DNA from 4 places in the Actinomadura sp. NPDC048394 genome. Region 1 is predicted to be linked to each of the others. Evidence: riboswitches for the same ligand, from Rfam matches in the RefSeq annotation. Region 1 holds a riboswitch; each other region holds the start of a gene.
What was found. A riboswitch is a leader RNA that binds a small molecule or an ion and turns the genes downstream of it on or off. The one in region 1 is predicted to bind cyclic di-AMP.

Region 1 (7,006 bases):
GCGGGGCAGCGGCTGCTGCGGACGGATCCGGGGGCGGCGCTCAGCGGGCTGTTCGAGGACTACGTCGCGGTGCTGGAGGGCGGGACGGCCCTGGACCGCGACTCGATCATGTACTCGACCGTGCAGGGCGGGCTGTCGCGGTCGTCGCGGATGAGCGTGCGGTGCGTCCAGGTGCCGACGGGCGTGTGCCTCACCTGGCGGTACCACTCCGGTGAGGACCGCAGCGCGCGGCGGCTGGAGCGGGTGGAGCGGCTGGCGCTGATCGGGTTCGGGGAGTGGGACCTGGTCACCGGGCAGGCGGACTGGACGCCGCAGATGCTGGCGAACTACGGCCTCGGGCCGGACGAGGTGCCGCCGGCGCCGCACGACCTGCCGAAGGTGGTCGCCGACGACGACCTGCCGCTGGTCGAGGAGGCCGTCCAGACGATGTTCTCGCGCCGGGAGCCGGTGGAGGCCGAGCACCGGGTGATCGGCAAGGACGGCGCGCCGCGGCATCTGTGGGTGTTCGCCGAGCCGGTGCTGGACGACTCCGGGCTGCCGGTGTCGATCAACATCGTCTCGCAGGACATCACGCGGCGCCGCGGGGTGGAGCGGGCGCTGGCGGAGACGCGCCGGCAGATGCTCAAGCAGCAGGCGCGGACGGCCCAGGAGCGCAAGGTGGCGGTGACGCTGCGCCGGGCGATCCTGCCGGACGAGGGCGAGGTCGAGCGGCTGCCGGGGCTGCGGGTGGCGATCCGCGCGCTGGCGGCGGAGAGCACGGCGCGGATCGGCGGGGACTGGTTCGCCACCCGGGCGATGCCGGACGGGCGGGCGCTGTTCGCGATCGGGGACGCGGCGGGGCACGGCCTCCCGGCGGCGGCGTCGATGGCGCGCAGCCGGAACGGGCTGCTCGGCCTGTCGTGCACGGGGGAGTCGGCGGGGCAGCTGGTGGGCTGGCTGAACGAGCTGGTCGGCAGCATGGACCCGCCGGCGACGGGCACCGCGATCGTGGGCCATTACCGGCCGGACCGGCGGGTCATGGAGTGGACGTGCGCCGGGCATCTGCCGCCGATCCTGGTGCGGGACGGGCACGCCGAGCCGCTGGAGGTCTATCGCGATCCGATGCTCGGCGCGCTGCCGGATTGGGAGTACACGACGATCTCCACGGAACTGCGGCCGGGGGATCTGCTGTTCCTTTACACCGATGGCCTGGTGGAGCGCCGGGACACCGATCTCGACGAGCGGATCGAGCGGCTCACCGGAATTCTGCGGGAGTCGTCGGCGGGGCCGGAACTGGCGCTGGACGAGGTCCTCGCGCGGATGGAGCACGACCGGGCGGCCGACGACACCACGATGTTCGCCCTGCACGTGGAGTGATCATCGGCAGGTCAGGACCGCTCTGAGCTGGAGTGATGTAGGACACACGGGCGTGTGTCCGGTGCCGCCCGTGTGATCTGCGCCGCCGTGCGCGCCCGCCGCGGTGAAGGGCGGCGGAGCCGGGCGCCTTTTGATCATTTTACCTTTCCCGGGTCGCGGTGCCGTGCGGGGAATCCCCTATGCCGTAAGGGTTCGCGGCGGTCCGGAGAAAGATCGGGAAGGGGTGGCGGCCGGAGGCGGTTGAAGCGGGGTTGGAACGGCGTTGAGCAGGCAAAAGATCCTTTTGCGGCTGGTTTGCTTTTCCGCAGGAGGTTGGTACCTTCTTGCACGAATCACGCAGCGCGTTCCATGCGTTGCACGCCGGCCGCTTCCATGCGCGGCCGAGGGTCGCTGAGCGGAATCCGCACGCGACGCGCGCCACACGATGCGCGCCCCCTCGAGATCAGTCGCTGAGATACATCCGAATATCCGGCACCGCGACCCGCGGTGCGAGGCCGAGTCCGTCCAGGTCCATCCGACCGGACGGAGCCGGGGACCCAAGGTTCCAGGGGTGAATCGGCGCGTCCGCGCGCCGTAGGGCTCTTCCATGCCCGAATCCGTCAGCTAACCCGGTAGGCGTCATGGGAGACAAGGAGATTCCCTGCATGACCGGTCGTTTCGATCGTCTTACCAAGAGCATCGCCCCCCGACTGAGCGCGCTGCGCCTCACCGGCGCCGCCCCCCGCGCCGCGCTCGCCCGCATGAGCCCCGAGGACCGGGCCGTGGGCGTCGCCGTGGCGGGTGTGATGGCCGGGGCGGTCGGACTCGCGATCTTCAACCCCCTGACCGGGGACACCGCGTCCGCCGAGACCCCCGCGCAGGCCGCCGCCGCGGCGCACCGCGAGAGCGCCGCGACGGGCACGTCCGAGCACACCGGGACCGAGCGCGCCGGGACCGAGCGCGCCGCCCGCAAGGCGTCCCGCACGGTCGCCGCGTCCACCGTGATCAAGCTGGCGAAGTCGCAGCTCGGCGAGGGGGAGAGCCGCAACGGCTCGACCAAGTACGCCGACTGGTACGCCTCCACCCGGCACGCCGCGGTGACCGCCCGGCGCGACGGCGGGACCGTCGGCGACTACCGGGGCGCCGAGTGGTGCGACATGTTCGTGTCGTGGCTCAGCGCGCAGACGGGCGTGAAGAACATGGGCTGGGACGCCTACACCGTCCAGCACGCCTCGTGGTTCGAGAAGACCGGCCGCTGGGGCGACATCGCCAAGCCCGGCGCGGTCGTGTTCTTCGACTGGCAGAACGGGTCCAGCGGCGGGATCGACGGCATCGACCACGTCGGCCTCGTCGTCAAGGACAACGGCAACGGAACGATCACCACGATCGAGGGCAACACCGACAACGCCGTCAAGGAGAAGGTCCGCGACAAGTCCGAAGTCGTGGGTTACGGATACCCCGACTACGCCAAGTCCTGATCATCCGTCCCGCTCGGGATGATCAATTCCTGCGGATCAGAGGCGCCCGGTCCCGAACCGGGCGCCTTTGGCGTTCCCGGGGTGGTCTGCCGTGACCTGTCGGGTAATGCTAAGCATTGACAGCTTTTGATCTGGGTTGGCCCTCGCCGCCTCCTTGATGGAAAGGAATCCCTGGCACGCCGGAGTAGCGGAAGGGGATGCCCATGCGGGTGCGCCCGGATGTGAGCGTGGTGGTGATCGCCTACAACGACGCCGCCCGGCTGCCGCGGGCGGTCGCCTCGTCCCTGGCGCAGTCGCTGGGCGGTGTCGAGACCGTGATCGTCGACGACGCGAGCACCGACGGCACCGGCGAGGCCGCCGACCGGCTCGCCGCGGCGCATCCCGGCCGGGTCCGCGCGCTGCACCTGCCGGTCAACTCCGGAGGCTGCGGCCGCCCGCGCAACGTCGGCGTCGAGCGGTCGGACGGCCGGTACGTGATGTTCCTCGACAGCGACGACCTGCTGGACCGGCACGCCTGCCTCAACCTGCTCTCCGCCGCGCAGGAGACCGGCGCCGACCTGGTCTCCGGGCTCTGCGACCGGGTCTTCCTGGACGTGCCGAAGGGCTCGAAGGACCGCGTCCGGCCCTGGTACCCGTGGCTCTACCAGCGCAGCGCCGTGTACGGGTCGCTGGAGGAGAACCCCGACCTGCTCTACGACACCCTGTCGACGAACAAGCTCTACCGCCGGGGGTTCCTCGAGGACGGCGCGCTGCGCTTCGTCGAACGGCTGCACTACGAGGACCTGCTGTTCAGCGCGGAGGCGTACATGGCCGCCGCGCGCACGGCCCTGATCCCGCACCGGGTCTACAACTGGCTGGTCCGGGACCGGCAGGTGATGCCGTCGATCTCCAACCGCCGTGACGAGCTGGCCAACTTCGCCGACCGGCTGGAGATCCACCGGCGCATCGACATGCTGTTCGAGCTGCGCGGCGCGGACGGGCTGAAGCGCGCGAAGGACGCCAAGTTCGTCAACCACGACCTGCTGCTGTACCTGCGCGAGCTGCGGGACCGCGACCCGGTGCACCGGGCCCGGTTCCTGGACCTCGCGGCCGGCTACCTGGCCGGGCTGGACCCGGTGGTGTTCGAGACGGCCAACCCGCTCGCCGCGATCGCCGCGTTCCTGGTCAAGGAGGGCGACCGGGACGGGGCGCTGGCGGCCGCCGAGTACCTGCCGGGCGGGCGGTCGGACCTGCGGGCCCGGCTGGCGGAGCGGGACGGCCGGATCTTCTGGGGCGGCGGCCCGCCGCGCGGGGACCTCGGCCGCCGCGTCCTGGACGTCACCGACTTCGGCTTCCACATGTGCCCGCTCACGGAGCTGCGGCCGGCCGCCGTCGTGACCCGGCTGGAGATGCGCGGCGGCCGCGCCCGCATGGCCGGGCACGTGCTGAACCCGCTCGACCGGATCCCGCGCGGCGCTTCGCTGTCGGCCTCCCTGGAGTTCCGCGACCGGCGGCGCGACGCCCGCCGCGCCCGGGTGCCCGCCGAGATCGTCCACGAGGGCGGCCGGCTGGAGTGGCGCGCCGAGTTCGACCCGCGCGCCCGCGTCCGGCCGATCGGGTTCGTCGACCCGGTGTGGGACGTGCGGCTGCGCGTGAAGGTGGACGGCGAGGAGATCGTCACCCGGCCGGGCGAGTCCGCCGGAACGGGCGCCGCGGGCGGGCCTGACCTGCGCGGCGTCGGGCTGCCCGTCCGGCCGAGGCTGACGCGTCTCGCGGGCGACGTGCTCCGGTCGTACGTCACCGAGGGCGGCCACCTGGCGTTCGCCCTCGCGACCGACGACCCGCGGACGCGGCGCGCCGCCACCGCGGTCGCCCGGGTCGCGGGAAGCCCGCCGGCGCGGACGGGCTGGCGGCGCGCGCGGCGGCTGGAGCGCTCCATGCGCCGCACGCTGGCGTCCGGCAGGACGAAGGCCGCGGTGTTCAACCGGGTCCTGACCCGGCTTCCGGTCCGCAGGGGCCTCGCGGTGTTCGAGAGCCATCTCGGGCTGCACTACTCCGACAACCCGAAGTACATCTACCGCGAGCTGCGCCGCTCGGACCGCCCGGTCGAGGCGGTGTGGTCGTACGCGTCGTCGGCGAAGGGCTTCCCGTCCGACGCGAAGCTGGTGAAGCGGGGCTCGTGGCGCTACCACCTCGCGCTCGCGCGGGCCGAGTTCTGGATCGACAACCAGGGCTATCCGGAGGGCCTGTGCAAGCGCCCCGAGACCACGTACATCCAGACCTGGCACGGGTCGGCGTACAAGCTGATGGGGCTCGACCAGCCGCTGATGAAGAGCGGGCCCGCGTCCGACCGGACGAAGCTCGCGCGGATGGTCGACCGCTTCGACTGCTTCCTCATCCGCTCCGGGCACGACGCGGACACCCTCGCCAAGGGGCTCGGCGTCCGGGCGGAGCTGCTGCCCGCCGGGTACCCGCGCAACGACCCGCTGGTCAACGGCGTGGACGGGGACCCGGAACTGGCCGCCGAGGTCGCCGCCCTGCGCCGCTCGCTCCGGCTGGACGACGGGCGCCGCGCCGTCCTCTACGCGCCGACCTTCAAGACGGGGCCGAAGGGCAGGCCGGTGAAGCTGATGGAACCGCCCGTGGACCCGGCGCGGTTCGCCCGCGAGCTCGGGGACGAGATCGTCCTGCTCGTCCGCCCGCACTACCTGTGCCGGGCGAACCTGCCGCCGTCGGCGGCGCGGGCCATGCGGGACGTCGGGGACGTCGCGGACGCGACCCTGCTGCTCCTGCTCGCCGACGCGCTCGTCACCGACCACTCGTCGATCATGTTCGACTACGCGCTGCTGGACCGGCCGATCGTGCTGCACCTGCCGGCGGACGGCGAGCACGACACCGGCTACTTCGACCTGGAGGAGCACGCGCCCGGCCCGGTCACCCGGACCGAGGACGAGCTGGTCGCCGCGCTCGCGGACCTGGACGCCGCCGGGTCCGCGCACGCGGCGCGGCGCCGCGCGTTCGCCGCGCGGTTCGGGGAGCACGACCGCGGCACCGCCGCGCGCACCGTCGTGGACCGTTACTTCGGAGAAAGGAGCGCCCATGGTTCCCACCGGAACCGCTGAGCACGCACCGCGCGACGTCTTCATCGTCTGCAACAACGTCGACGAGATGGGGGGCCTGCAGCGCTGGGCGCACCACATGGCGCGGATGCTGGCCGAGCGCGGCGACCGCGTCACGCTCGTCGGGATCGTCCGCGGGCCGGACCGGCACAACCACGGCCGCGACGGCTCGTACAGGGTGGAGGTCCTGCACGACACGTGGCGTCCGCCGGTGCTGGAGTGGCGGCCCGAGCGGCTGCGGGACCGGGTGAACGCGGCGGCGCGCGGGCGCGACGTGTGGCGGTCGGCCGTGCAGCGGCGCGGCGCCGCCCGCCTGACCCGGATGTTCGCGGCGGCCCGTCCGGGCGCCGTGGTGATCGTGCCGCAGGTGTGGGCGATGGAGTGGGTCCGGCGGGCCGGCACCTCCGGGCTGCGGGTGATCGGCATGAGCCACGAGTCGTACAAGGCGAGCCGCAAGTCGACCCGGTACCAGCGGGTGAAGCGGCACTTCGCGCACGTCGACCGGTTCCTCACCTTGACGCCGGAGGACGCGGACGCGTGGGCGAGGGACGGCATGACGAACGCCGACCACATCCCGAACGCGCTGCACGTCACCCCGGCCGTCTACCCGACGCTCAACCTGCCCGCGGTCGCCTGCGTGGGGCGGCTGTCCTACGAGAAGGGCGTGGACCTGCTGCTGGAGGCGTGGGAGCGGGTGCACGGGCGCCATCCGGAGTGGCGGCTGCACGTCTACGGCACCGGGCCGGACGAGGACGCGCTGCGCGAGCAGGCGGCCGCCGCCGGGCTGACCGGGTCGGTCGAGTTCCGGGGCGTCGTCGCCGACGTCGAGGAGGCGATGGTCGAGGCGTCGGTGTTCGCGCTGCCGTCCCGCGCGGAGGGGGTGCCGATGTCGGTGATGGAGGCGATGGCGTACGGGCTGCCGACGGTGGCGTTCGACTGCGCGCCGGGCGTTCGGATGCTGCTCGGCGAGCGGGGCGAGGAGACGGGCGGGCTGCTCGTGCGGCCGGGGGACACGGCCGCGTTCGCCGAGGCGCTGGAACGGCTGATCGAGGACCAGGAGCTGTGCTGCCAGCTCGGCGCCGAAGCCCGCGCGTC
Region 2 (7,006 bases), on a different contig from region 1:
GGCGCTGCCCGGGCTCCGCGAGCGCCGAGCCCGGCTCCGGGTCCTCGTGCGGCAGAGGCTCACCGTCCGGGATGCCGTGATCGGTCCCGGACGGTTCGTCCGACCCCTGCGCGGGTGTTCGCGGAGTCGCCATCGCGGCCCTACTCCGCGTACTCGGCGTACTCGCCGTATCCGGCGCGCTCGTCGATGACGAGGGTGTCGGCGAAGCGGTCGTGCAGGGCCTGGTGCAGGGGCTGGTCCCAGATGGCCCACAGGTACGCCATGAGCGCACCCGCCCAGACCAGCAGCATCCCGTAGGCGAAGTACTGCCACACCATCACGGCGAGGACGAGGAAGAAGAAGACGCCGATCTGGTAGCCCACGTGGGTGATGGCGGCCCGCCATACGGCCTGCGTCGTCGTCAGCTGGTTCCCCGCCGGACGCGCCTGGACGACGCCGATGCCCATGAAGCGCTTGCCGAACGTCCGGCCCCACATGGACAGCTGTACGGCCTCATAGATGAAAGGCAGGACCGACAGGACGGCGAACAGCGTGAAGATGATGGGCCAGTTCCAGATGCCGCCGTCGTCCTCGGTCTTGCTGCCGGGCTTCCCGAGCCCGAACGCGCCGACCGTGATGGGAAGGACGAGCGCGAAGCCGAAGGCCGCCACGAGCGCGTTGTCGATGATGCGGGCCCCAGCACGCCGCAGGATCGGCGCCAGCGGCATGTCACCGCCCTGGGAACCGCCGTACTGGTCGTAGGCGGGCTCATAGGACTCGTACGAGGGCTGCCCCCACTGGTCCTGCTGGGGTTCCTGCCACTGCTGTTGCGGCTGTTGCTGTTGCTGCCATTGCGGTTGCTGCTGCCATTGCTGCTGCTGTGGCTGCTGCTGCCACTGCTGGGCGGGCGGCTGAGCCTGACCTTGCCGCCCGGGCTGCTGCCTTTGCGGGGGACCCTGGTAGGGGGGCGGCGGTCCGTACGAACCCTGCCCCTGCGACGGCTGATAGGGCCGCCCGCGGTTGGGGGAATCGCTCATGTGGGGTCAGTCCTCCAGGCGAAGCAACATCCGTGTGTTGCCCAACGTATTGGGCTTGACCCTGTCGAGGTCCAAGAACTCTGCCACGCCGTCGTCGTAAGAGCGGAGGAGTTCCTCGTACACCTCTGGCGCCACCGGAGTACCGAGGATCTGCTGGAAGCCGTGCCGTGCGAAGAACTCCACTTCGAAGGTAAGGCAGAAAACCCGCCGGACGCCGAGTTCCCGCGCGGTCTCCAGGAGCCGGGCGACGATGCGGTGCCCGATCCCGCGCCCGCCGTACCCCTTGTCGACGGCGACCGACCGGACCTCCGCCAGGTCCTCCCACATCACGTGGAGCGCCCCGCAGGCCACGATGGGCCCGGGCTCCCCCGGCAGGGCGCCCTGGACGTCCTCGGCGACCCAGAACTCCTGCACGTCCTCGTACAGCTTCACCGTCGACTTCTTGAGCAGGCGTCGCCCCGACCCGGCGTACAGATCGACCAGCCTGCGGATCCCCTGAACGTCGGCGGTGCGGGCACGCCTGATCACGACTTCCACAAACAGGCGAGATTACCGAACGCCCCGCACACCCACGGCCACCGGCGGCCGTGCCCGCGCAGGTCGGGAGGCCGCCCGGGGCGCGGCCACCGGCGGCCGGGGGCCGTCCTCCAGCGGCGGCCAGGGCGGTCCACAACCGGCGCTTCACCCCGTACCGTCCGCCACGACCTGCGAATTCGCATGTTCTGGTTGGCATCCAATGGCGGTTCCGTTAGTGTCCCGCTCTGACGTCGGCCTTCCGCGAGGCGGAGGCCGGACCGCCGAGTCCACGGGCCGCAGCCGGCGCCCCGCGGAGCCGGGGACCCACTTTCGGAGCGTTCGGGGGCATCACCCCGAGCCGATGCCGTCTGGGGTGAATCCGCAGCCGCGCGGAGGGATCCGCGCGCCCAGCGGACGGGCTGCTCCGGCCCGAACCCGTCAGCTAACTCGGTAGGCGGACGAGGAGAGGAGATTTGGTGCGGACGGCTCGCTTCCGTGTCCGGGCGCTCACGATCGCCGGCGCGCTCGTCGCCCTTTCCATCACGCCCCACGTGGTGGTCCCGCATTCGCTCCCGATGGCGCACGCCGACCCCGACCCGTCGGCCAAGGAGCTGAAGGACCAGGCGTTCAAGCTGGCGGACCAGCTGGAGAAGCTGACCGAGCAGTACAACGGCCTGAAGGTGAAGCTGGAGCAGTCGCAGCGGGCGGCCAAGGTCGCCGCCGGCAACGCCGCGCGCCAGCAGAAGTCCCTGGAGGGGCTGCGGGAGAAGGTCGGCAGCCTGGCCGCCACGAGCTACATGCAGGGCGGCACCGACCCCACGGTCTCGTTCATCTCCGCGCAGGACCCGCAGGTCGTCCTCGACCGGGCCGCCACGCTCAACTACTTCGCCACGCAGGACAGCACGCAGGTCCTCGGGCTCATGCAGGCGATGCAGTCCGCCCAGCGCGCGCGCAAGTCCGCCGAGGAGCGCGCCCAGCAGGTCACCCAGCTGAAGGTTCAGCTCACCGCGCAGAAGAAGAAGGTCACCTCGGCCTACGAGAAGGTCCGCGGCAAGGCCGTCAAGAAGGACCCGACCCTGCTGGCGAAGCTGCCCGTCATCGGCGACGGCAAGGCCGCGCAGGCGCTGCGGTACGCGATGAGCAAGCTCGGCAGCCCGTACGTGTGGGGCGCCGCCGGTCCGAGCACGTTCGACTGCTCGGGGCTGACGATGTGGGCCTACAAGCAGGTCGGCATCAACCTGCCGCACTACACCGGCAGCCAGTGGAACGCCGGGACCCACGTCCCGGAGAGCCAGATGCAGCCGGGCGACCTGATCTTCTTCTACTCCGACCTGCACCACATGGGGATGTACGTCGGCGGCGGCAAGATGATCCACGCCCCGCACACGGGCGACGTCGTCCGCATCGCGTCCCTTTCCGGCCGCCCCATCGCCGGCGTGGTCCGCGTCGCGTAGACGACGCACTCCGATCGGGGCGCCGGGCGCACGGCTATAGAGCGATATGAACTACGTCCGCGGCGGCGCTTTCGCCTTGCAGGGACCTACCTGCCAGGGGTGGTGCGCCGCCGCTGCGGGGTCGGACGAGTTCGCATCGCTGGACGTGCTTCCGGTCGGGCTGGTTTCCGGGTGATGACGCCCGCCGTCCCCTGACGGGCGTCGTCGGGTCGCGCTAGATGAGCTGCCTTCTGGCCGCCCACACCACGGCCTCGATAGGGGTGTTGACCTCCAGCCGGTCGCAGATGTTCCGCAACCTGCGGCGCAAGGTCCGTGCGCTCAGTTCCAGCTTGCGCGCCGCCACATCAGCGGTGACACCGCTGGCGATCTGGGCGAGCAACCTGATCTCCTCGTCGCTCAGCCCGAAATCGAGTGTGGCTGTTTCCACTCCGTCCTCCCTCGTCCGTGGTTGATGACCGCGGGGATGCAGCCGTCCGCTGCACAGGCACGGGTTGGGCCTCGAACTGCATGCGTTGGGTTGCCGGGTCCGGAGCCTTCCGGACTTAGATCATCGGTTTGGGTTCCTTTTCCGTCTCGCGAGCTTGGCCGGAGGTGGCCGATGGGCCGATTGCGGGGTCGTGCGGGGGAACTCCGGGTGACGATTCACTCGTTGGCCACGTGTCAGGAGCGGGTCTAGGTCGTCGCTTCCGAACCCGTCCTTCCTCTTGGACTCACCGGATCTCGCCGCGGACGAAGATCGTGAATCGTTTCAAGCTACGCTTCGGCTCGGAACGCTAGGCGGCCGGATCCGGCCCGTCAAGCGCTGGTTAAGTGCTATCTGTGCCCGAATGGTCGCAATGCGTGACCGGGTTTTCGGGGATTGACACGGGAAAGCCCAACTACCTGGGAAAACACCACCGGGGCGGACGAGGAGCGACTTGCCACAGACCAGTATTCGCGAGGTCGCGAGGCGTGCCGGGGTCTCGGTTGGGACCGTTTCGAATGTCCTAAACCGGCCAGACCTCGTGGCCGAAGCTACCCGTGACCGTGTCCGCGCGGCGATCGAGGAGCTCGGATTCGTCCGCAACGAGTCGGCGCGGCGGCTCCGCAGGGGCCCCGACCGCACCGCGGGCGAGTTCGGCGACGAGCCGCGCCGCGCGTTCGGCGTCGTCGTCGAGGACCTCGCCAACCCGTACGCGGCCGACGTCGTGCGCGGCGCCGAGGAGGCGCTGAACGAGGCGGGCCACGACGCCCTCTGGCTGTCGAGCGACCATTCGGCCGCCAAGGAGGCCCGGTCGCTGGAACTCCTGGAGGACCAGCGCGCCGCGGGCGCGCTGATCGTCCCGGTCGGGCTGGACCGGGCGGGCATCAAGCGGCTGCGCGCGGCCGGGCTGAGCGTCGTCCTGATGGACCGGGACGTCTCCGACGCGTGCACCGTCCATGTCGACCACGTCGCCGGCGGGGAGCTGGCGGCGGCGCACCTGCTCGGCCTCGGCCGGGAGCGGATCGCGTTCGTCACCGGCGCGCCGGAGCCGCAGCCCTGCGTCGAGCGCCGCGACGGCGCGGCCCGGACGCTCGTGGAGGCGGGCGTCGGGAAGCCGCCGGTGCTCGTGCAGGACGCGCTGAGCCCCACCGAGGGCCGGCGGGCGGCGCGGCGCATCATGGACATGGATCCGCGGCCGGACGGCGTGTTCTGCGCGAACGACCTGCTCGCCATCGGGCTGATCAACGAGCTGACGCGGCTCGGCGCGCGGATCCCGGACGACATCGCGGTGGTCGGCTACGACGACATCGAGCTGGCCGCGAGCGCCGCGGTGCCGCTGACCACGATCAAGCAGCCGCGCCGGGCGCTCGGCTGGGAGGCCGCGGAGCTGGCGATGGCCGAGATCCGGGAGGGCCGGTCGCACCAGCACCGGCAGGTCGTCCTCACGCCGGAGCTGGTGGTGCGCGAGTCCGCCTGACGGCCGCCGCCGATCTCCGTCATTCCGGGCCTTCGCACTATTGACATGCTGTCTTAGATCCGCGTGACTTGGCCTATGGAGGACACCAGGGAACCGGCCGCGCCGGACGTGGAAGCGGCGTCGATCCTCGGGTTCGACCCGTCCGACCCCGCCTTCCACGCCGACCCCTACGCGCACTACCGGGGCCTCGCGGCGGCCGGGAGGCTGCAGCAGACCGCGGTGGGCCTGTGGGTCAGCACGTCCTACGAGCTGTGCGAGCAGGCGCTGCGGGACCCGCGGTTCGGGCACCGCCCCGAGAACGGCGGCCTGTGGCGGGACGCGCCGCAGCGGAACCGGTCGTTCCTGACGATGGACCCTCCCGACCACACGCGGCTGCGCCGGCTCGTCAGCAAGGCGTTCACGCCTCGGCTGATCGAGCGGCTGCGGCCGCGCGTCGAGGAGCTGGTGGACGAGCTGCTGGACGGCGCGTCCGGCGAGACCGACCTGATCGCAGCGCTGGCGTACCCGCTGCCCGTCATCGTGATCAGCGAGATGCTGGGCGTGCCGCCGCGCGACCGCGACCTGTTCAAGGGCTGGTCGGACGCCCTCGCCCGCGGTCTCGACCCCGACTTCCTGCTGCCCGAAGCGGAGATCGCGCTGCGCGACGAGGCCCGCGCCGAGTTCGCCGCCTACTTCCGCGAGCTGGCCGCCGCGCGCCGCGCGGACCCGCGCGACGACCTGCTGAGCGCGCTCGTGGGCGTCTCGGACGGCGGCGACGTCCTGTCGGAGGAGGAGCTGCTCGCGACGTGCGTGCTGCTGCTCGTCGCGGGCCACGAGACGACCGTCAACCTGGTCGGGAACGGCGCGCTGGCGCTGCTGCGGCATCCGGAGCAGCTCGCGCTGTTCCGGGACCGTCCGGAGAACGTCGCGGCGGCCGTGGAGGAGCTGCTCCGCTACGACCCGCCCGTGCAGCTGACGCTGCGGGCCGCGCTGGAGGACGTCGAGCTGGGCGGCACCCTGATCGAGCGGGGACGGCTCGTCCTGCTGCTGACGGGCGCCGCGAACCGCGACCCGTCGGTGTTCGCCGATCCGGACCGTCTCGACCTGCTGCGCTACGCCGAGGGACGGGACGCGCCGCGCCACCTGTCGTTCGGGCACGGCATCCACTTCTGCCTCGGCGCGCCGCTGGCGCGGCTGGAGGGGCAGATCGCGCTGCAGAAGCTGTTCGAGCGCGACGTCACCCTCGCCGCCGACGACGGCGACCTGGCGTACCGGGACAACCTGGTGCTGCGCGGGCTGCGCGACCTGCCGGTCCGGATCGGGTGACCGGCAGGCCGCTCCCCTGCGCTACTCGGGCTTGACCAGCGGGAACAGGATCGTGTCGCGGATGCCCTTGCCGGTGAACGCCATGATCATCCGGTCGATGCCGGCGCCCATCCCGCCGGTCGGCGGCATCGCGTACTCCAGCGCGCGCAGGAAGTCCTCGTCCAGCTGCATCGCCTCGGGGTCGCCGCCCGCCGCGAGCAGCGACTGCTCGGTCAGCCGGCGGCGCTGCTCGACCGGGTCGACCAGCTCGGAGTAGGCGGTGCCGAGCTCGGTGCCGAACCCGATCAGGTCCCACTTCTCGGTCAGCAGCGGCTCGCGCCGGTGCTGGCGGGTCAGCGGCGAGGTCTCCAGCGGATAGTCCATGACGAACGTCGGCTGGACGAGGGTGTGCTCGATCAGCTCCTCGAAGATCTCCTGGACGAGCTTGCCCTGCCCCCACTTGGGGTCCCAGGTGATGCCGCGGCCGTCGGCGAGCTTGCGGACGGTCTCGATCGGCGTGTGCGGGGTGATCTCCTCGCCGAGCGCCTCCGACACCGACCCGTACAACGTGATCCGCGGCCATTCCGGCAGGCCGAGGTCGATCTCGACGCCGTCGTGGACGACCACGGACGTGCCGAGGGCGGCGACGACCGCCTTCTGGTACATCCGCTGCGTCAGGTCGGCCATGTCGTTGTAGTCGAGGTACGTCCCGTACGCCTCGAGCATGGTGAACTCGGGGTTGTGGGTGGAGTCGGCGCCCTCGTTGCGGAAGTTGCGGTTGATCTCGAAGACCTTC
Region 3 (7,006 bases), on a different contig from region 1:
GTTCGCCCGGTTCGAGCGGCGCAAGCGGGCGAAGCTGGCCGGGCAGCACATCGCGGCGGTGCTGGAGAAGGACGCGGAGTTCCGGGGCCGGGTGGCGGAGCCGCTGCGGGAGGCGCAGCCGGACCTGGTCGAGGCGGTCGAGAGCGGGAACGTGCCGCCGGCGGCGGACCCGGTGCGGGTGGCGGTGGTGGCCTACCTGCTGCGCCCGGACGGCTGGACGGAGCTGGTCGAGGCGGCGCGCGCTGAGCTGGAGCGGTCGGCGACGGCGTCGGAGGAGGAGGCCGCCGAGCGGCGCGTCGCGGCGCTGAAGGAGGAGCTGGCGGCGGCGCGGGCGGCGCGGGCGTCGGAGGTCGACAAGCTGCGCGCGGAGCTGCGCGACACCAAGGCGGAGGTCGCCGAGCTGCGCCGCAAGCTGCACGACGCGCGGACGCGGTACCGGGCGGCGCAGGAGCGCGCGGAGACGCTCGCGGCGGACACGGACCGGGAACTGGCGGCGGCGCGGGAGTCGTCGGCGGCGGCCGACAAGGAGCTGCGCAGGCTGCGGTCGCGGGCGGCGCAGGCGGAGGCGGCGGCGGAGGCGGCCAAGCGGGCGGCGCGCGAGGGCCGCAACGTCGACGACATGCGGCTGCGGCTGCTGCTGGACGCGCTGGTGGACGCGGCGCAGGGGGTGCGGCGGGAGCTGGCGCTGCCGTCGACGATCGCGCGGCCGGCGGACGCGGTGGGCGCGCTGGAGCCGGACCGGCTGGCGCACCGGGCGCTGCCGGGGCGGGCGCTGTCGGACAGCGACCCCCAGCTGCTGGACCGGCTGCTGACGCTGCCGCAGGTGCATCTGGTGGTGGACGGCTACAACGTGACGAAGACGGGGTACGGGGAGCTGCCGCTGTCGGACCAGCGGACGCGGCTGCTGTCGGGGCTCGGCGGGCTCGCGGCGCAGACGCGCGCGGAGGTGACGTGCGTGTTCGACGGCGCGGAGCTGGACGCGCCGGTGGCGATCTCCGCGCCGCGCGGGGTGCGGGTGCTGTTCAGCCGGCCGGGGCAGACGGCCGACGAGCTGATCGGCGAGCTGGTGCGGGCGGAGCCGGACGGCCGGGCGGTGGTGGTGGTGTCCTCCGACCGGGAGGTGGCGGACGCGGCGCGGCGCGCGAACGCGCGGCCCTGCCCGTCGACGCTGCTGCTGCGGCGGCTGGGCCGGTCATGACCCCGCCAGACTCCGACATTTCGTGAGATTCTCCGCATTCTACCGGCTTGATCATGCGCTCCGTGATCTTGCCATCACGGAATGTGGGCAAATGGTGTTGAAGTCAATCAGATAGTGACGAATTAGTTGTGACGGTTGTGGCCCATCGCTAATGTCGTCCGCTGACGTAGTGGACGAGAGGGGCGAATCGGACCGTGACCAACGATCTCATCGGGGAACCAGCGCGCTCGCGCGACCGGAGAGCCGGCTCGACGGGGATAGGGGTCACCCGCCGCCTGGCGGTCGCCGCATGCTTGACGGCGACCGCGACCTTCGCGCTTCCGCCCGTGGTGGCGAACGCCAAGCCGAAGCCCACGCACGCGCAGGCGCAGAAGAAGCTCGACCAGCTCAACGAGCTGATGGACAAGAAGGTCGAGCAGTACAACCAGAACACCGAGAAGCTGAAGGTCGCCCAGAAGAAGCTGGCCGCCGCCAAGAAGGCGTCGGCGGAGGAGCAGGCCTCCTTCGACAAGCAGCGCTCGGCGATCGCGCAGATGGCCGCGGACGCCTACAAGAACGGCGACTCCACGGACGTCACCGGGTTCGTCGGCAGCGGCGACCCGCAGGCCGTCCTGGACCAGGCCGCGGTCTTCACGCAGCTCTCCGAGCAGCGCAGCTCCCAGCTGACCCAGTTCCTGGCGACGGCGCAGCGGCTGCGCCGCGAGCAGGCGCAGGCGCAGAGCGCCTACAACGACGTCAAGACCAAGCACGACGAGCTCGCCAAGGCCAAGAAGGACCTCGACAAGAAGGTCACGGAGGCCAAGAAGCTCGTCCAGCAGACCGGCGGCGGCACCTCCAGCGGCGGTTCGGGCGGCATCGGCGGCACCTACAACGGCCCGGCCAGCGGCTCGGCCAAGAAGGCGCTCGACTTCGCCTACGCGCAGCTCGGCAAGCCGTACTCCTACGGCGCGACCGGCCCGGGCTCCTACGACTGCTCCGGCCTGACGATGCGCGCCTGGGAGGCCGCGGGCGTCAACATCACCCGCACCACCAACTCGCAGTGGGCGGCCGTCAAGCACGTGTCGCAGAGCGACCTGCAGCCCGGTGACCTGGTGTTCTTCAGCGGGCTCTCGCACGTCGGCATGTACGTCGGCGGCGGGAAGTTCATCCACGCCCCGCACACCGGCGACGTGGTGAAGATCAGCTCGCTCTCGGGCTACTACACCTCGAACTTCTACGGCGCGGGGCGTCCCTGACGATCATGTGAACGGCCCCCCGCGCGGGGCCGTTCGCACCCCGCGGCGACAACGGACCAGGGCTGACCTGGTCCGTTGTTGATTTTGGGGGGGCTTGCCTTCTGTTGGGGCTTTGGTACCTTGTCACCACCCAGGCGCCCTCCAGGCGCACTGGTCACGCGGCGCCCTCCAGACGCCGCGGCCCCCCGCGGCGCACTCCGGTGGCCGCGGACCGGGCGGCGCGCCCCACGCGTCGTCCCCCAGGGCGGCACGATCCACGCGTCGCCCCGCGGCACCGGGAGAGCGTGCCGCACCGGTCTCCTCCGAGACCCGGCCGGCCCGGCCCACCGTGCGCACGCCGACAGCGTGCATGGCGCTGAGAGCGCGCCACGCTGGTCCACACAGGGCTCCGGCCCCGGGCGGTCCCCCGGACAAGGGGCCGCCGCCATCACAACATCAGCGCCGCTCTTTCGCACGCGGGACACAGGGTCCCGCGCACGGGCCCCATGAAGCCCTCAGGATCGCAGCGGCAGCGCCGAATCCGCGCCGCCCGGCGCGGAACCGGGGACCCACCTTCACCGGAGTCCGGAGCAGTTCCGGACGGACATTCCGGTACCGGGGTGAATCGGCGCGTCTCTGCCGGCACGACCGGTGAGAGCCGCCGTAGGGCCACTTCCACGCCCGAACCCGACAGCTAACCCGGTAGGCGTCTGGAAGAAGGAGTGAACCCTGTCCACCTACCCTCAGCAGAACGCCCCGCCGCGGCCGGATGACGGGCCCGTACGGGCCTCCTAGCCGAACGGCATCAATCTCTCGGGCGCGGCCGTCCGCTGAGCGCACGGCCGCGCCCGCCCCCTTTCTTCACCTCTCCGCGGGCGCCGCAGCGGCGCCCCCTCCCGAGAGGACCCCCAACCGAACCGGCGTGCCCGCCCCCGGGCGCGCCACCGCCGAGTCCGTGCCGTGCCCGCGAGGCCGGTGACGGAGCCGGGGACCCACCCATGTCCCGTCGGGGTGAATCGGCCTGCCCGCAGGCCGTAGGGCGGCTTCCACGCCCGAACCCGTCAGCTAACCCGGTAGGCGGAATGGAAGCCAAGGAGATCCCCCCGTGGCAGGCAAGCACCGCAAGGCAAGCCCCACCCGCAGCACGACTCCCGTCACCCCCGTCCGCCGGACCCCCGCTCCCGGGGCGCCCCCCGCGCCCGGGACCGTCCCCGCCACCAGGGTGATCACCGCCCAGGTCGTCACCGAGGCCCCCGCCGGAGCCGTCCCCGCGGCCCCCGCGGGTGGCCGGCACCGCAAGAGCGGACGCACCGTCGCCTGGCGCACCACCGGCGGCGTGCTCGTCGGCGCCGCCGTCCTCGGCACCGCCGTGGCGACCGCGCAGGCGTCGGTCCTCCCGTTCGGCGGCCCCGAGCCCGCCAAGCCGGCCGCCTCGGCCGACCTGGCCATCGCCCGCGCGCCGCAGCAGCAGGCCGCCCGGGACCGGGCGCCGGCCGTGAGCGTCCCCCGGCAGGCCGCGAAGGGCGCGCCGAAGAGCGCGCCGAAGGCCGCCGCTCCGAAGGAACGTTCCAAGAAGTCCCGTCCCACCGCCGAGGCCGCCATCGAGCTCGCCCGCTCCCAGGTCGGCGCGAGCCCCGACGGCAACGGCGACACCAAGTTCGGCGACTGGTACGAGGGCACCGAGCGCGCCAAGGAGACCGTCGCCCGCGACGGCGGGTCCGTCCAGGAGTACAGCGACGCCGAATGGTGCGACATGTTCATCTCCTGGGTCGGCGACAAGCTCGGCTTCACCGACCAGATCGGCAGCGACGCCTGGACCGTCGCGCACGCCCAGTGGTTCCAGGACAACGGCCGCTGGGGCGACACCCCGAAGCCCGGCGCGATCGTCTTCTTCTCCTGGAGCGGCGGCAAGTCCAACGACGACATCCAGCACGTCGGCATGGTCATAAAGGACGAGGGCGACGGCACGATCCAGACCGTCGAGGGCAACACCGGGAACTCCGTCCAGGTCAAGGAGCGTTCGACCGACAGCGTGGTCGGCTACGGCTACCCCGACTACGCCTCGTGACGCAGGACGGCGACACGGCGCCGATGGCCCGGCATCCACGGAAGGCTCAATAGGATCGCGCGCATGGAGGACGGCCCACCGCAGGACGGCCCCGCCGAGGACGAGGGACGAGACGCCCCCGGATCCCGGCGGGGCGGTGCCGTCCCTCCACGCGGCCCGCTGGCGTGGCCCGCCGCCATGACGCGGCGCAGGGCGCTCGCGCTGGGCGCGGGCGGCGCCGCGCTGCTGGCCGCCGGCGGCGCCGGGGTCCTCGGCGCCCGGTCCGGCGGCTCCCGGGCCGCGGCCCGGACCGCCCGTCCCTCCGCGCCGTTCGACCCGGACACCGCCCGCACCGTCCTCGCGAACCGGACCCGCGCCGTCGCGACCGGCGACCGGACCGCGTTCCTCGCCACGGTCGCCTCGGCGCCCCCCGCGTTCCAGGACGCCCAGGCCCGGCTCTACGACAACCTCCGCAAGCTCCCCCTCGACGGCTGGACGGAGCGTTTCGCGGGCACCGAGTCGGCGAACGCGGAGGGCGGCGCCGCCGTCGTCCGCGTGGAGACCCGGTACCGGCTGCGCGGCTTCGACCGCGGCGACGTCGCCCGCGCCCGCCACCTCACCTTCGCACCCCGCTCCGGCGCCTGGACGGTCGTCGGCGACGGCTCCGCCCTCGGCTACCACGACGACGCCGAGATCTGGGACGCCGGGCCGCTCAGCGTCGTCCGGGGCCGCGCCAGCCTCGTCATCGGCGACGGCGGCGAACTGGAGGGCATCGCGAAGCGCCTCGACGCGGCCGTCCCGGTCGTCACCGGCGTCGTCGGCAAGGGCTGGGCGCAGCGGGCCGTCGCGCTGGTGCCCGCCGACGAGCGGCTCGCCGCCGCCCTCGCCGGGCCGGACGAGAGCCTCGGCCAGATCGCCGCGCTCGCGACCGTCGCGCCGTCCGCCGGCGGCGGCCGCGGCGAGGACCGCGTCATCGTCTCCCCCGGCACCTTCGGCCGGCTCAACGAGCTCGGCCGCACCGTCGTGCTCACCCACGAGCTCACCCACGTCGCGACCGGCGGCGCCACCGACCGCACCACCCCGCTGTGGCTGATCGAGGGCTTCGCGGACTACGTCGGCTACAAGCACGCGAAGGTGAGCGTGAAGTCGGCCGCCAGCGAGCTGCGCCGCGAGGTGAAGGCGGGCCGGGTCCCGTCCGCGCTGCCGTCCGCCGCCGACTTCGCCGGCTCCTCCGACCACCTCTCCCAGGCCTACCAGGAGGCCTGGCTCGCCTGCCGGATGGTCGCCGGCCGGTACGGTGAGGCGACGCTCGTCCGGCTGTACCGGGCCGCCGGGCGGGGCTCCGAGGCCGCCGCGCTGCGCTCCGTGCTCGGCCTCACCCGGGACCGCTTCGTCGCGCTGTGGCGCGACCACCTGAAGAAGGAGCTCACATGAGCGAGGGAGACGGCGGCGAGCCGTCGGTAGCCGAACCCCCCGGCCGCCCGGACGGCCCGGCCCCCGGCCCGGACGCCCCCGCGGCCGCCGGCGGGACGCGGGGTCCGCGCCGCGCCGCCGCCGTCGCGGCCGCCGTGCTGTTCGCCGGTGTCGCCGCCGTCCTCGCCCTCACCACCCCGTGGAACCCGCTGCCCGGCCACGTCCCCGGCGGGCACGTTCGCGCCGACCCGTCCCTCGACTTCACCCCGCGCGAGATCGCCCGCGCCAAGGCGTTCGACGGCGCGATCAACCCGCCCGCCTACTCGGGGCTCCTCGTCGGGCTCGCCGTGATCCTCGTCCTCGGCTTCACCCCGCTCGGCTCCCGCTTCATCGGCTGGACGACCGCGCGCGTCCGCCGCCGCCCCCTGCGCGTCATCACCGCGGCCGTCGCGCTCACCACGCTGCTGCGCGTCATCGGCCTCCCGTTCGACATCTGGAGCGAGTCGGTCCTGCGCCGCTACGGGCTGTCCACCCAGAGCTGGCCCGCGTGGGCCGTCGACCAGCTCAAGTCCCTCGGCGTCACCTGGGTCATCTACACGATCGCGCTGCTCCTGCTGTACGCGGTCGTCCGCCGCTTCCCTCGCTACTGGTGGACGGGCGCCGCCGCCGGCGGGTTCGTGCTCGTCGTCGCGGTGTCGTTCATCTACCCGGTCGTGGTCGAGCCGGTGTTCAACAAGTTCCACTCGCTGCCCGCCGGGCAGCTGCGCACCGACCTGCTCGCCATGGCGAAACGCGACGGCGTGCCGGTCAAGGACGTCCTCGTCGCCGACGCGTCCCGCCGGACGACCTCGCTGAACGCCTACGTGTCCGGGTTCGGCTCGACCCGCCGCATCGTCCTGTACGACACGCTGCTGAAGTCCCCGCGCCCGCAGATCGAGTCGATCGTCGGGCACGAGCTCGGCCACGCCAAGCACGACGACGTGCTGTGGGGCACCCTCGTCGGCGCGCTCGGCGTCGCGGGCGCCCTGTGCCTGCTCTACCTGCTGACGACGTCGCCGCGGCTGCTGCGCCGCGCCGGCGTCGACCCGGACGTGCCCGCCGCCCGCGACGCCCGGAGCACCGGCCCCGCCGACC
Region 4 (7,006 bases), on a different contig from region 1:
ACCGGGCGGCGGGGCTCGGCATCCCGCGCACCACGTTCGAGCAGTGGCCGTTCGGGCTGAAGATCGCCAAGGGCAAGGAGCAGCCCGGCGACCTGGTGTTCTTCAACTCCGGGCCGGGCACGTCGGCGGACAATCCCGGCCATGTCGGGATGGTCATCGGCAAGGGCAAGATGATCGTGGCGAGCTGCTCGTCGTGCGTGCCCGCGATCGGCGTGAAGACCTACAAGCGGCCCGACTGGGTGGGCGTGACGCGCCCGCTGGCCAGCCCGAAGCTCAAGGGCAAGGTCGCGGAGCTGGCCGCGCAGCAGCAGCCGGGCGGCTGACCGGGGACGCCCCGGCGGGCGGCCGGGGCGTCCGGTGCCGGATCGGCGGGCTCAGCAGCCGAAGTCGATGTCGTAGAACGTGCTGTAGTGGTCGGGCGTCCAGTACATCCCGTCGTGGCCGAGGTCGTCGGACGTGATGATGCGGCGGGCGCCGCGCGTCGAGCTGCCCGGCGTCTTCACCGTGTACTCGTGGTAGTAGCCCTGGGGTTCCTGCGGCAGCAGGCCTTCGCGGTTCTGGAAGACGGTGCCGTCCTGCGGGTACGGGAACGGGCCGCCCTTGTCGATCAGGGCGATCGTGTCGTCGGCCTGCGACGGGAGCGTCGACTCGCAGATGTCGGCGACGGCGACGGCGGCGGTGGACGGGGCGGGAGCGGGTGCGGTGGCGGTGGCGGCGTGCGCCGCGGGGCCGGTGAGCCCTGCGACGAGCAGGACGGCCGGCAGGAGCGCGCGGCGGAGCCGGTGGCGGGGGGTCGTCATGGGGCGAGTGTCGCCCGGACGGTTCGCCGCGTCACGGTCGATCCCGTCAATTCAGGGGAAGTTGCCGAGCGCGTCACCGGTGATTCGGCACGGATCGGGCGATTGGTCACCGGAACCGCCGCTTGCCGATCACGAGCAGGATGTCGCGCAGCGCGTCGGCGGCGTCGCGGACCGCCTCCGCCGGTACCCCGGCCATCGCCTCCCTGTGTGCGCGCGCCGAGGCGTCCAAGGCCAGCGCCGTGACCCGCAGGCCTTCCGGCGTGAGCTGGACGAACCTACTGCGGGCATCGCCGGTGTTGGCCTCCCGCTCGACGTAGCCCGCCTTCTGCAGCCGCTGCAGCACGTTGCTCGTGCCGCCGGAGGTGAGGAACGCCGACCGGGTCAGCTCGCTCGGCCTCAGCCGGTACGGCTTCCCGGCCCGGTTCAGCACCGTCAGCACCTCGAACTCGGCGTAGGTGAGCCCGAGGTCGGCCAGCTCCCCGCGCAGCGCTTGCTGAACGAGCGCCCCGATCCGCGCCGCGCGCTTGCTGACCTCCAGCATCGCGATGACGTCCTCGCCGAGGCCGTCCCGCCGCCAGGCCGCGGCCAGCTCGTCCACCTCGTCACGGCGGCCGCCGTCGTCATCGCGCACAAGCCGAGGATACCGGTCGCGGTATTCCTTTCTGAAAAGCTTCTTTCTAAGCTTTACGGCATGACATCGCTTCTCCTCCGCAACGGCACGGTCATCGACACGGCGCCCGCGCCCAGGGTCCTCGGACGCGCGGACGTCCTCGTCGAGGACGGCCGGATCGCCGCCGTCGGCCCCGACCTCGTCCCGCCCGCGGGCGCCGAGATCCTGGACGCGGCGGGCCGCATCGTGATGCCCGGCTTCGTCGACACGCACCGGCACACCTGGCAGACCGCGATCCGCGCCACCCTCCCCGACAGCACGCTGCCCGTCTACCTGCAGCGCGTCCTCGGCGAGCTGGCGCCCCGCTACCGGCCCGACGACGTGTACAGCGGCACCCTCGCCGGCGCGCTGGAATGCCTCGACTCCGGCATCACGACCGTCGTCGACTGGTCGCACATCATGTTCAGCCCCGACCACACCGACGCCGACATCGCGGCGCTCCGCGCGTCCGGCATCCGCGCCGTGTTCGGCTACTGCTACGGCGGTGGCGACGACCTCACCGCGCTCGCCGCCGAGACGACCCGGGTCCGCCGCGAGTACTTCGACGCGCCGCCCGGGAACATCTCGATGTGGATGGCGGCGCTCGGCTCAGAAATCGCCGGTGAGGAACGCGCGCTCGCCGAATGGCGGCTGGCCCGCGACCTCGATCTGCCGGTCACCGTCCACATGGGCGGACACGGCGCCGAGAGCGCGGCGCGCGGACTGGCGTTCCTCGAGGACAACGGCCTGATCGGCCATCCCGCCATGTACGTGCACGCCAACTTCTACACCGGCGACGACTTCAAGAGGATCGCCGCCAACGGCGGCACCGTCTCCGCCACCCCCGGCGTGGAGGCGGCGCTCGGCATCGGCGACCCGGCCACCGGCCGCTCGCACGCCGCGGGCGTCCCCACCGGCCTCGGCTGCGACACCGTCGCCAGCGGGCCCGGCGACATGTTCGGCGTCATGCGCGCGGCGTACTTCCTCGAACGCGCCCGCCCGGACGGCGACGGCGCCTGGTTCACCACCGCCGAGGCCCTCCGCGCCGCGACCCTCGGCGGCGCCGAGACGGCCGGGCTCGCCGGCGTCACCGGGTCCCTCACCCCCGGCAAGCAGGCCGACCTGATCGTCCTGCGCACCGACACCCTCGGCATGGCGGCGGCGCACGACCCGATCGCGGCCGTCGTCCTGTCCGCCGAGACGCGGCACGTCGACACGGTCCTGGTCGGCGGCCGGGTGATCAAGCGCGGGGGAGTGCTGCGGGGCCACGACGTCCCGTCCCTGCTGGACACGCTGCGGGGCGCGGCGGCCCGCATCACCGGCGAATAATCGGGCGGGGATCGTCGCAGGCGCGTGGCATGCTGGCGGCGTGGAGTCCGAGATACGCGTCCGCATCGCCGACGACCTGCTGATGTTCCTGCCCGCCACCCGCCGCGAACCGGTGAGCCGGGTGCCGTGGGACGGGACGTCCACGCTCGGGCACATCGTGGAGTCGCTCGGAGTCCCGCTCCCCGAGATCGGCCGGCTGGCCGTCCGCGGCGAGACCGTGGAGCCGTCCGCCCGCCCCGCGGCCGGCGACGAGGTGGAGGTGGAGCCCGTCTCCCGCCCCCAGCCCGTCCCGCTGGAGCCGGGTCAGGACGCGCCGCGCTTCCTCCTCGACGTCCACCTGGGCACGCTCGCGCGCCGGATGCGGCTGCTCGGCCTCGACACCGCCTACCACAACGACATGGACGACCCGTCCCTGGTCGTCCAGGCGAACGCCGAGCGCCGCGTCCTGCTCACCCAGGACCGCGGGCTGCTGCGCCGCCGCGCGCTCTGGTTCGGCGCCTACGTCCGCGGGTCCCGGCCCGACGACCAGCTCCGCGACCTCCTGGACCGCTTCGCGCCCGTCCTCAGCCCCTGGACGCGCTGCACCGCCTGCAACGGCGTCCTCGTCCCCGTCGACAAGGAGGAGATCGAGCGCGACCTGGAGGCCGGCACCCGCCGCAGCTACGACGTCTACGGCCGGTGCGCCGGCTGCGGCCAGGTGTACTGGCGCGGCGCCCACGGCGACCACCTTGAGAGGATCGTCGAGGAGGCGACCCGTCAGGTCGAGACGGTCCGCGCCGGAACCGTCCGGCCCCGGGCGGCCGTCTCAGACGGATAGGGACTCTGGAAGGGGCTGGTCACCATCGCCGATCTGGTCGTCGTGGGCGCCGCGATCATCCGGGACGGGCGGCTGCTCGCCGCGCAGCGGGCCGAGCCGCCGCACATGGCCGGTGGCTGGGAGCTGCCGGGCGGCAAGGTGGACCCGGGCGAGTCCGACGAGGACGCCGTGGTCCGCGAGTGCCACGAGGAGCTCGCGATCAAGATCCGCCCGGTCCGCCGCGTCGGCGGCGACTGGCGGCTGAGCGAGCGCGCGCTGCTGCGCGTCTGGACCGCCGAGATCGTCGAGGGCGAGCCGCGGGCCCTGGAACACCTGGCCCTGCGCTGGCTCGCCCGCGACGACCTGTACGACGTCGCGTGGCTCCCCGGCGACCGTCCCGTCATCGCCGAGCTGGAAGCCGACCTCCGCTGACGGCGGCCCTCCCGGCGCGGGGATCCCGCGCCGGCGGGGGCTAGGAGATCCGGTTCGCGCCCGCGTAGTCGGAGCGGGTGGAGAGCTTGGAGATCTTCACCACGTCGCCCGTCTGGGGGGCCTGCAGGAACTTGCCGTCGCCGACGTAGATGCCCATGTGGTGGAGGTTGCTGCCGAAGTAGACCAGGTCGCCGGCGCGCAGCGAGGAGCGGTCCACCTTGGTGCCGAGCTGGTAGAGATCGCCGGTGTAGTGCGGCAGGCCGGGCTTGCCGACCTGGGCGTACGCCCACACGACGAGGCCGGAGCAGTCGAAGGAGCTCGGGCCGGCGGCGCCCCAGACGTACGGGCTGCCGAGCTTGGTGAGGGCCTTGCGGGCCATCTTCGCGGGCAGGTCCGAGCCCTTGATCGTGGCGGTGAGGCCCGACTTGGGGTCGGTGGTGTGGGTGGTGGTGAGCTTGTCGAGGCGCTTCATGACCTCGCTCACCTTGGCCTTGGCGGCCTTGCGGGCGGCCACCACCTTGGCCTGGGCCTGCTTGACCTGCTCGGTGCGCTCCTGCGCGGCGCGCTGCGCGGCCTCGGCCTGGTCGACCTGCTTCTGCAGCGCGAGGACGGTGGTGGCCTGGTTCTGCTGGAGGTAAGCCGAGTCGGAGAGGCTGTCGGCGCTGCCGCCGGAGCTGAAGATCGCGTCGGGCCCGCCGCTCATGTAGTTGGCGGCGGCGAGCTGCGCGAGCCGCTGGCGGGCGGGCTCGGTCTGCTGGAGCAGCCGCTGCGCGTACGCGGTGGCGGACTTCTCGGCCTTGACGGCGCGGCCGAGGTCGACGCGGGTCTTGTTGAACTGCTCGGTCAGCGTCTCGGCCTCGTCGTTCAGCTCCTTGAGGCTCTGCTTCAGCCCCTTCTCCGTGGTGGGGAGGGGGCTGGGCGTGCCGGACGCCTGCGGAGCGGCGGCGGGGCCGAAGGGGGTCGCGGCGTGCGCGGCGACGGGCGCGGTGGTGCCGAGGCCGATGATCAGCACTGCGGCGGTGGTCGCGGCCGGCGCGACGCGCCGCCGGGAACGGGGGTCCGGTGCCAAGCCGGTGCTCTCCTCTCCTCGCTCGCCTACCGGGTTAGCTGACGGGTTCGGGCCAGGAGTCGCCCTACGACGTGCGTCGATTCACCCCAGGGGGATGGGTCCCCGGTTCGCCCGCGGGTGGGTGCCGCGGGGGATTCGGCGGTCCGATCGCAGCCCCGGGGGGTGGGGCTCCGGACGACCGGATCTCGGGAAGATTACAAAGGATGGGCAAAGATGGCCAATCGGGGCCGGTGTGAGGCAGGGGACGAGGGGGCCGTGCGGCGGGGAACGGGCGGCTCTGAGCGGGCGGTGCCGAGCGCCAAGTAGAATGGTGGCAGCCGCGCGTCTGCGGCGACTCCCGAACTCTCACGCAAGGCGAGCCCGCATGCCCATCTCCACGCGCGACGACCTCCGGAACGTCGCGATCGTCGCCCATGTCGACCACGGCAAGACGACGCTGGTCGACGCCATGCTCTGGCAGTCCGGTGCCTTCCGCGAGAACCAGGACGTCGACGACCGCGTCATGGACTCCAACGACCTGGAGCGCGAGAAGGGCATCACCATTCTCGCGAAGAACACGGCCGTCCGGCACAACGGCCTGACGATCAACATCATCGACACGCCCGGCCACGCCGACTTCGGCGGCGAGGTCGAGCGCGGCCTGTCCATGGTGGACGGCGTCGTCCTGCTGGTGGACGCCAGCGAGGGGCCGCTGCCGCAGACCCGGTTCGTGCTGCGCAAGGCGCTCGAGGCGAAGCTGCCGGTGATCCTCGTCGTGAACAAGACCGACCGGCCCGACGCCCGCATCGACGAGGTCGTGGACGAGACGTACGAGCTGTTCATGGACCTCGACGCCGCCGAGGACCAGATCGACTTCCCGATCGTGTACGCCTCGGGCCGCGCGGGCCGCGCGTCGCTGGACAAGCCCGCCGACGGCGCCATGCCCGACAGCGAGGACCTGGAGCCGCTGTTCAAGGTCATCACCGAGACGATCCCGGCGCCGTCGTTCGACCCGGACGCGCCGCTGCAGGCGCACGTGACGAACCTGGACGCGTCCAGCTACCTGGGCCGGATCGCGCTGTGCCGGGTGCACGCCGGGACGATCAAGAAGGGCCAGCAGGTCGCGTGGTGCCGGCACGACGGCAGCATCGAGAAGGTGAAGATCACCGAGCTGCTGATGACCGAGGCGCTGACCCGCAAGCCCGCCGACGAGGCGGGCCCGGGCGACATCATCGCGATCGCCGGCATACCGGAGATCATGATCGGCGACACCATCGCCGACCCCGACGACCCGCGCCCGCTGCCGCTGATCACGGTGGACGAGCCGGCGATCTCCATGACGATCGGCACCAACACCGGCCCGATGGCGGGCCGGGAGAAGGGCACCAAGGTCACCGCCCGGATGGTCAAGGACCGCCTCGACCGGGAGCTGGTCGGCAACGTGTCGATCAGGGTGCTGCCGACCGAGCGCCCGGACGCCTGGGAGGTGCAGGGCCGCGGCGAGCTGGCCCTCGCGATCCTGGTCGAGAACATGCGCCGGGAGGGCTACGAGCTGACCGTCGGCAAGCCGCAGGTGGTCGCCAAGGAGATCGACGGGAAGAAGCACGAGCCGGTCGAGCGGCTCACCGTCGACATCCCCGAGGAGCACCTCGGCGCGGTCACGCAGCTGATGGCGGTCCGCAAGGGCCGCATGGAGCACATGACGAACCACGGCACCGGCTGGATCCGGATGGAGTTCCTGGTCCCGGCGCGCGGCCTGATCGGGTTCCGCACCGAGTTCATGACCGAGACCCGCGGCACCGGCATGGCGCACCACGTGTTCGAGGGCTACGAGCCCTGGTTCGGCGAGCTGCGCACCCGGCCGTCCGGCTCGCTGGTCGCCGACCGGTCCGGCGCCGCGACCGCGTACGCGATCACGAACCTGCAGGAGCGCGGCACGTTCTTCGTCGGGC

Region 2: another riboswitch for cyclic di-AMP. It lies ahead of AB0C78_RS20055 (NlpC/P60 family protein); the one in region 1 lies ahead of AB0C78_RS17210 (CHAP domain-containing protein).
Region 3: another riboswitch for cyclic di-AMP. It lies ahead of AB0C78_RS15165 (CHAP domain-containing protein); the one in region 1 lies ahead of AB0C78_RS17210 (CHAP domain-containing protein).
Region 4: another riboswitch for cyclic di-AMP. It lies ahead of AB0C78_RS46535 (C40 family peptidase); the one in region 1 lies ahead of AB0C78_RS17210 (CHAP domain-containing protein).

What each region holds. Positions count from the first base shown of each region.
Region 1 covers NZ_JBEZJL010000021.1:66,598-73,603, reverse strand. The annotation lists gene AB0C78_RS17215 (SpoIIE family protein phosphatase) at 1-1,356, shown strand, start outside; cyclic di-AMP (ydaO/yuaA leader) riboswitch at 1,839-1,990, shown strand; gene AB0C78_RS17210 (CHAP domain-containing protein) at 2,001-2,813, shown strand; gene AB0C78_RS17205 (CDP-glycerol glycerophosphotransferase family protein) at 3,017-5,914, shown strand; gene AB0C78_RS17200 (glycosyltransferase) at 5,892-7,006, shown strand, end outside.
Region 2 covers NZ_JBEZJL010000025.1:97,526-104,531, reverse strand. The annotation lists gene AB0C78_RS20070 (RDD family protein) at 1-133, opposite strand, end outside; gene AB0C78_RS20065 (RDD family protein) at 141-1,016, opposite strand; gene AB0C78_RS20060 (amino-acid N-acetyltransferase) at 1,023-1,559, opposite strand; cyclic di-AMP (ydaO/yuaA leader) riboswitch at 1,815-2,005, shown strand; gene AB0C78_RS20055 (NlpC/P60 family protein) at 2,009-2,986, shown strand; gene AB0C78_RS20050 (LuxR C-terminal-related transcriptional regulator) at 3,201-3,413, opposite strand; gene AB0C78_RS20045 (LacI family DNA-binding transcriptional regulator) at 3,904-4,926, shown strand; gene AB0C78_RS20040 (cytochrome P450) at 5,002-6,231, shown strand; gene lysX (bifunctional lysylphosphatidylglycerol synthetase/lysine--tRNA ligase LysX) at 6,253-7,006, opposite strand, start outside.
Region 3 covers NZ_JBEZJL010000018.1:84,784-91,789, forward strand. The annotation lists gene AB0C78_RS15155 (NYN domain-containing protein) at 1-1,198, shown strand, start outside; gene AB0C78_RS15160 (C40 family peptidase) at 1,492-2,433, shown strand; cyclic di-AMP (ydaO/yuaA leader) riboswitch at 2,936-3,136, shown strand; cyclic di-AMP (ydaO/yuaA leader) riboswitch at 3,368-3,506, shown strand; gene AB0C78_RS15165 (CHAP domain-containing protein) at 3,518-4,480, shown strand; gene AB0C78_RS15170 (hypothetical protein) at 4,544-5,893, shown strand; gene AB0C78_RS15175 (M48 family metallopeptidase) at 5,890-7,006, shown strand, end outside.
Region 4 covers NZ_JBEZJL010000112.1:403-7,408, reverse strand. The annotation lists gene AB0C78_RS46565 (NlpC/P60 family protein) at 1-323, shown strand, start outside; gene AB0C78_RS46560 (ribonuclease domain-containing protein) at 375-800, opposite strand; gene AB0C78_RS46555 (MarR family transcriptional regulator) at 907-1,431, opposite strand; gene AB0C78_RS46550 (amidohydrolase family protein) at 1,492-2,778, shown strand; gene AB0C78_RS46545 (Mut7-C RNAse domain-containing protein) at 2,819-3,595, shown strand; gene AB0C78_RS46540 ((deoxy)nucleoside triphosphate pyrophosphohydrolase) at 3,638-4,006, shown strand; gene AB0C78_RS46535 (C40 family peptidase) at 4,047-5,075, opposite strand; cyclic di-AMP (ydaO/yuaA leader) riboswitch at 5,083-5,226, opposite strand; gene typA (translational GTPase TypA) at 5,440-7,006, shown strand, end outside.